Streptomyces hawaiiensis: one gene and its partner. The main gene of each other region encodes a partner of the protein of the gene in region 2 in a complex. Links are inferred from orthologs where the notes say so. Each region holds a gene or a part of one and is shown on either strand. Other genes may lie near its edges. The genes, in order: secY and secA.

The links.
Region 1: the proteins of secA (region 2) and secY are in contact, whole or in part, in a crystal structure (PDB 3DIN), measured with the Thermotoga maritima proteins. The link is inferred for Streptomyces hawaiiensis from one-to-one orthologs. Residues at the interface, in WP_004082002.1 of Thermotoga maritima: Glu261, Ala262, Arg263, Lys300, Ala301, Arg302, Thr303, Ile304, Ile305, Leu323, Tyr324, Asp325, Pro326, Val329, Ser330, Tyr333, Ile336, Lys340, Phe345, Val349, Glu363, Phe364, Tyr374, Ser375, Gly376, Gly377, Glu393, Ile395, Thr482, Ser483; in WP_004081795.1 of Thermotoga maritima: Glu108, Gly109, Glu110, Glu111, Ala236, Glu237, Arg238, Arg239, Ile240, Thr241, Ile242, Gln243, Tyr244, Ala245, Arg246, Arg247, Val248, Thr249, Gly250, Arg251, Arg252, Val253, Tyr254, Gly256, Ala257, Ser258, Thr259, Tyr260, Leu261, Pro262.

Annotation. Positions count from the first base shown.
Region 1 is NZ_CP021978.1:5,258,707-5,261,866, reverse strand. What follows is about bases 200-3,047. They hold secY (preprotein translocase subunit SecY), read right to left. Parts: upstream 2,357-3,047; coding sequence 1,043-2,356; downstream 200-1,042. Other genes in these bases: rplO (50S ribosomal protein L15), read right to left, coding at 2,590-3,045; CEB94_RS24425 (adenylate kinase), read right to left, coding at 381-1,043; map (type I methionyl aminopeptidase), read right to left, coding at 200-248. Also shown: more of map, read right to left, coding at 1-199; rpmD (50S ribosomal protein L30), read right to left, coding at 3,048-3,160. UniProt on the Escherichia coli protein: The central subunit of the protein translocation channel SecYEG. Consists of two halves formed by TMs 1-5 and 6-10.
Region 2 is NZ_CP021978.1:3,531,524-3,535,255, forward strand. The notes cover bases 279-3,698. They hold secA (preprotein translocase subunit SecA), read right to left. Parts: upstream 3,326-3,698; coding sequence 479-3,325; downstream 279-478. Other genes in these bases: CEB94_RS16120 (Rv3235 family protein), read left to right, coding at 279-373; CEB94_RS16130 (GNAT family N-acetyltransferase), read left to right, coding at 3,604-3,698. Also shown: more of CEB94_RS16120, read left to right, coding at 1-278; more of CEB94_RS16130, read left to right, coding at 3,699-3,732. UniProt on the Escherichia coli protein: Required for protein export, interacts with the SecYEG preprotein conducting channel.

The DNA of each region.
Region 1 (3,160 bases), 1.7 Mb from region 2 along the record:
TCGTCGGACGGGATGCCGTGGACGACGACCTCGTTCACCGACGTGCAGATCGTCGCCGGGAAGCCGCCGTAGCCGAGGAAGTTCGGCTTGGCGTTGTGCTCGGCGAGGACCTTGCGGGCGACCTCGTCCAGATCCTTCGTCGTGGCCCCGGGTACGGCGGCCTCACGGGTCGCCGCGTGAATGGCGGCGACGACCAGCCCTGCCTCACGCATCTTGGCGATCTGCTCGGGGCTCTTGATCTGCACCATGGGGGCTACGGCCTTTCTGGACCTTCGGCGACAACGAACGTCTTCAACGATACGGGGCCGCACGCCCGACCCCGCCCACACAGCAGCCGCGGCTCCCCGAGGGGAACCGCGGCCGTAGCTGCGTACGGACGACTACTTGTCGCCCTCGCCACGCTTCAGCGCCTCCATGGCGCGCGTCGTGACGTCCTCCACCTTGCCGAGCGCCGAGATCGTGACCACCAGGCCCTGGGCCTTGTAGTAGTCGATGATCGGCTCGGTCTGCGTGTGGTAGACCTCCAACCGCGTGCGGACCGTCTCCTCGGAGTCGTCGTCCCGCTGGTACAGCTCGCCGCCGCAGACGTCGCAGACGCCGTCCTTGGCCGGCTGCTTGTACGTCACGTGGAAGACGTGCGAGGAGTCGTTGCGGCAGATGCGGCGGCCGGCGATGCGCTTGACCACCTCGTCCTCGGGGACCTCCAGGTCCAGCACCGCGTCGAGCTGCATACTCTCGGTCTCGAGCAGCTCGTCGAGCGCCTCGGCCTGCGACACGTTGCGGGGGAAGCCGTCCAGCAGGAAACCGTTCTCGGCGTCCGGCTGCTCCATGCGGTCCTTCGCCATCGCGATCGTGACCTCGTCGGGCACCAGGTTGCCCGCGTCCATGTAGGACTTCGCCAGTTTGCCGAGTTCCGTCTGCCGGCTGATGTTGGCCCGGAACAGGTCGCCCGTGGAGATGTGCGGGATCGACAGGTTCTTGGCCAGGAACGCGGCCTGCGTTCCCTTACCGGCGCCCGGCGGCCCGACGAGGACGATACGCATCAGCGGAGGAACCCTTCGTAATTGCGCTGCTGGAGCTGGCTCTCGATCTGCTTCACCGTCTCGAGACCGACACCCACGATGATCAGGATGCTCGTCCCACCGAACGGGAAGTTCTGATTTGCCCCGAAACCAACCAACGCCATCGTCGGTACGAGAGCGATCAGACCCAGATACAGCGAACCCGGCCAGGTGATCCGGTTGAGCACGTACGACAGGTACTCAGCGGTCGGCCGGCCAGCCCGGATGCCCGGGATGAAGCCACCATACTTCTTCATGTTGTCGGCGACTTCCTCGGGGTTGAACGAGATCGCCACGTAGAAGAACGCGAAGAAAACGATCAGCAGGAAGTACGTGGCGATGTAATACGGGTGGTCGCCCTTGACGAAGTGTTGCTCGATCCAGGTCTTCCAGCCCGAGGTGCCTCCGGCGAACTGAGCGATCAGCGCCGGGATGTAGAGCAGCGACGAGGCGAAGATGACGGGGATCACACCCGCCTGGTTCACCTTCAACGGGATGTACGTGGACGTACCGCCGTACGAGCGGCGGCCGATCATGCGCTTGGCGTACTGCACCGGGACGCGGCGCTGGGCCTGCTCGACGAAGACCACCAGGCCGACCATGACAAGGCCGACCAGGATGACCGTGCCGAACTCGATCCAGCCGCCGGCCAGGGAGCCCTGCGTCTTGATGGCCCACAGGGCGGACGGGAAGGTGGCGGCGATCGAGATGAACATCAGGATCGACATGCCGTTGCCGATGCCGCGGTCGGTGATGAGCTCACCGAGCCACATCACGGCAGCCGTACCGGCGGTCATGGTGATGACCATGGTGATGGTGACGAAGATCGACTGGTCCGGGACGATCTGGCTGGCCACCGGGCAGCCCTGGAAGAGAGCGCCGCTGCGGGCGGTGGCGACGAGGCCGGTGCCCTGAAGGATGGCGAGGGCGATCGTCAGGTAACGGGTGTACTGCGTGATCTTCGCCGTACCGGCCTGGCCCTCCTTCTTCAGGGCTTCCAGACGCGGGATCACCACAGTCAGCAGCTGCAGAATGATGCTCGCCGTGATGTACGGCATGATGCCCAGCGCGAAGATCGTGATCTGCAGCAGCGCGCCACCGCTGAACATGTTGACCAGGCCGAAGATTCCCTGGTTGGCCTGGGCGTTGTCGATACAGGTCTGGACGTTCCGGTAATCGACGCCTGGGATCGGTACGTGCGTACCGACCCGGTAGACCACGATGATGCCGAGCGTGAAGAGCAGCTTCTTGCGCAGGTCGGGCGTCTTGAACGCCCGGGCGAACGCGGTGAGCACGGTGCCTCCTGCGACCCCCGCGCAACTGCGTCAAGGGTGACGGTCTTGAGGTTCGACGAATAGGTAACGGTCAACTGCCGCTCAGAGTGCCCGAAGTGAAGCACCCAGTGAAAAGTGGGCAGTGCAGGCCACCTTACCGGCGAGCTGCCGCCCTAGGAACGACCAACCGGGGATACCCCATTTGTGGGGTATCCCCGGTCGGGATCGCTCAGGTCATCGAGACGCCTGTGGGTTCAGACGAGCTCGGTGACGGAACCGCCGGCGGCGGTGATCTTCTCCTTGGCGGAGCCGGAGACGGCGTCAACCGTCACCTGCAGCGCCACGGTGATCTCGCCCTGGCCGAGGACCTTGACGAGGCTGTTCTTGCGAACGGCCCCCTTGGCCACCAGACCCTCGACGGTGACCTCGCCACCCTCGGGGTAGAGCGCGGCCAGCTTGTCGAGGTTCACGACCTGGAACTCGGTCTTGAACGGGTTCTTGAAGCCCTTCAGCTTCGGGAGGCGCATGTGGAGGGGCATCTGCCCGCCCTCGAAGCGCTCCGGAACCTGGTAACGGGCCTTCGTGCCCTTGGTACCACGACCGGCCGTCTTACCCTTCGACGCCTCACCACGACCGACACGGGTCTTGGCGGTCTTGGCGCCCGGGGCGGGACGGAGGTTGTGGATCTTGAGCGGGTTGTTCTCCGCCATGATCAGTCGACCTCCTCGACCGTCACGAGGTGGCGGACGGTGTGCACCATGCCGCGGAACTCGGGGCGGTCCTCCTTGACGACCTGCGTGTTGATGCCCTTGAGACCAAGGGAAC
Region 2 (3,732 bases):
GGCCCGAGGTTCCCGCCACTCGGCGATCCCCCAGCCCCTCCCGACCGACCTCTTCGCCGACCTCCTCGTCGCCGTGCTGAGCGGCCACCGCCCCGTCCACTCGATGCTCCGCCACACCCGCGGCCGTGCCTACGACGAGCTGGCCTGGCTGGCCGAACGCGGCCCGCTGCGTACCCGCGGTGTCCGTCCCGTCGTCCGCGACATCGGCTACTTCGAACCCCGCCCGGGCGCGATCGAGGCTTTCGCCCGCATCGGCGCCGGCGACCGGCTGCGCGCCATGGCCTTCCGCCTGGAACTCGGCCAGGACCTCCGCTGGCGCTGCACAGCGGTGGAACTGGGCGGCCCCCGCCCACCGCGCCCGGAGTCCGACTGAGGCCTGCTGTGGCCGTCTGAGTTGGTGTGCGGCTGCTCCCAGACCGAAGGGCCGGACACCCTCGGGTGTCCGGCCCTTCGAACCGCTACGGCGCCTCGGCGACCGTCACTTCTTGCGGCGCCCCCGGCTCCGCGCCTGCTTGCGCCGCTCCGCACGCGTCAGGCCGTCGGCCTCGGAGCGCACCGGCTCGCCGTCCTCGGTGAAGTCGCCCTCGATGGTGCCGCCCTCGCCGTCGACCGTCGGCGCGGAGAAGTGGAGGTTGCGCCGCTGCGGGACGTCGAGCCCCTTGGCGCGGATCTCCGGCCGGGAGCCCGCCTGCGCCGGCACCGCGTCCTGCTTCTCGAGGTCGGCCACCGGCTTGGTGTCCTCGACCGGGACCTCCTCGACCTGCTGCTCGACCTGGACCTCCAGGTTGAACAGGTAGCCGACGGACTCCTCCTTGATGCCCTCCATCATCGCGGTGAACATGTCGAAGCCCTCGCGCTGGTACTCGACCAGCGGGTCCTTCTGCGCCATGGCGCGCAGGCCGATGCCCTCCTGGAGGTAGTCCATCTCGTAGAGGTGCTCGCGCCACTTGCGGTCGAGGACCGACAGCACGACCCGGCGCTCCAGCTCACGCATGATCTCGGAGCCCAGCTGATCCTCACGCGCCTGGTACTGCTCGCGGATGTCGTCCTTGATGGAGTCGCCGATGAACTCGGCGGTCAGCCCGGCCCGGTCGCCGGCCGCCTCCTCCAGCTCCTCGATCGAGACGCTGCACGGGTAGAGCTGCTTGAAGGCGCCCCACAGCCGGTCGAGGTCCCAGTCCTCGGGGAAGCCCTCGGCGGTCTCGGCCTGGACGTAGGCGTCGATGGTGTCGTCCATGAAGTGCTGCACCTGCTCGTGCAGGTCCTCACCCTCCAGGACGCGGCGCCGCTCGCCGTAGATGACCTCGCGCTGACGGTTGAGGACCTCGTCGTACTTCAGGACGTTCTTACGCGTCTCGAAGTTCTGCTGCTCGACCTGCGACTGGGCGGAGGCGATCGCGCGCGTGACCATCTTGTTCTCGATCGGCACGTCGTCCGGGACGTTCGCCATCGACATCACGCGCTCGACCATCTGGGCCTTGAACAGACGCATCAGGTCGTCACCGAGGGAGAGGTAGAAGCGGGACTCGCCCGGGTCGCCCTGACGGCCGGAACGACCGCGCAGCTGGTTGTCGATACGCCGCGACTCGTGCCGCTCGGTGCCCAGCACGTAGAGCCCGCCGAGCTTCTCGACCTCGTCCTTCTCGGCCTGGACGGCCTTCTCGGCCCGCTTGAGCGCCTCGGGCAGGGCGTGCGCCCACTCCTCGATGTGCTCCTCGGGGTCGAGGCCGCGCTGACGCAGCTCCGCCTCGGCGAGGTCCTCGGGGTTGCCGCCGAGCTTGATGTCCGTACCACGGCCGGCCATGTTGGTGGCCACCGTGACGGAGCCCTTGCGGCCGGCCTGGGCGACGATCGTCGCCTCCCGGTCGTGCTGCTTGGCGTTGAGCACCTCGTGCTGGATGCCGCGCTTGCTGAGCTGCTGCGAGAGGTACTCGGACTTCTCGACGGAGGTCGTGCCGACGAGGATCGGCTGCCCCTTGCGGTGCTTCTCCTCGATGTCGTCGACGACCGCCTCGAACTTGGCGACCTCGGTCCGGTAGATCAGGTCCGACTGGTCGTTGCGGACCATCGGCCGGTTGGTGGGGATCGGCACCACACCGAGCTTGTAGATCTGGTGGAACTCGGCGGCCTCGGTCATGGCCGTACCGGTCATGCCGCACAGACCCGGCTGCTCCTTGCCGTTGTGGTCGTGGCGCTTGTAGAGGCGGAAGAAGTTCTGGAGGGTGATCGTGGCGAGCGTCTGGTTCTCGTCCTTGATCGGCACCGCTTCCTTGGCCTCGATCGCCTGGTGCATGCCCTCGTTGTAGCGGCGGCCCGCGAGGATACGTCCGGTGTGCTCGTCGACGATCATGACCTCGTCGTCGATGATGACGTAGTCCTTGTCCTTCTTGAAGAGCTCCTTGGCCTTGATGGCGTTGTTCAGGTAGCCCACCAGCGGGGTGTTCACCGACTCGTAGAGGTTGTCGATGCCCAGCCAGTCCTCGACCTTGGCGACACCGGACTCGTGGATGGCGACCGTGCGCTTCTTCTCGTCGACGTCGTAGTCGCCGGTCTCCTCGATGCCCTTGAGCGGCTGGCCGGCCTCGCCGCGCTTGAGGCGCTTCACCAGCTTGGCGAAGTCCCCGTACCACTTGGTGGCCTGGTCGGCCGGGCCGGAGATGATCAGCGGCGTACGGGCCTCGTCGATGAGGATGGAGTCGACCTCGTCGACGATGGCGAAGTTGTGACCGCGCTGGACGAGCTCGTCCTGGGACCACGCCATGTTGTCGCGCAGGTAGTCGAAGCCGAACTCGTTGTTCGTGCCGTACGTGATGTCGCAGGCGTACTGCTCGCGGCGCTGAGCCGGCGTCATGTTGGCGAGGATGCAGCCGACCTCGAGCCCCAGGAACCGGTGGACGCGGCCCATCATCTCGGAGTCGCGCTCGGCCAGGTAGTCGTTGACCGTGATGATGTGGACGCCCTTGCCGGACAGAGCGTTCAGATACGCCGGCAGGGTGCCGACGAGGGTCTTGCCCTCACCGGTCTTCATCTCGGCCACGTAGCCCATGTGCAGGGCGGCGCCACCCATCATCTGCACGTCGTAGTGACGCTGGCCGAGGACGCGCTTGGCGGCCTCGCGGACGGTGGCGAAAGCCTCGGGCAGCAGGTCGTCCAGGGTCTCGCCGTCGGCGTAGCGCTGCTTGTACTCATCGGTGAGTGCGTGCAGCTCGGCGTCGGAGAGGTCGACGAAGTCCTCTTCGATGGAGTTGACCTGGTCCGCGATGCGGTGCAGCCTGCGCAGGATCTTGCCTTCGCCTGCACGCATGATCTTCGAGAGGACGGACACGGGGGTTGGTCTCCTTGCCGGTCGGGCCTGGGACGGTCGGTTACCACTTGACTTACTGAGCAACGGCCATCGTATGCGAGGACCCCACCGCGCCGGGAGGGTCTGCTGCGACGGCGACCGTCCGCTGCTTCAATTCTGATTCGTCTGCTTCAAAGGGGACAACGTCCGGCCCCTTCGGATAGTGCCGCGCCCTTCCATCGAATTGCACAACGCGTGACCATCCACTCACCCACGGCAAAAGGATGACATCGCGACCGGCCTCCGAGCAGAATCGGCCGATGGACCCCGTCACCCTCACCACGGACCGTCTCCTGCTGCGCACGGTGGGCCCCCGGGACACCGACGCGGTGTACGACGCCTGCCAGGACTCCGACATCCAGCGCTGGACCACGATCCCCTCGCCCTAC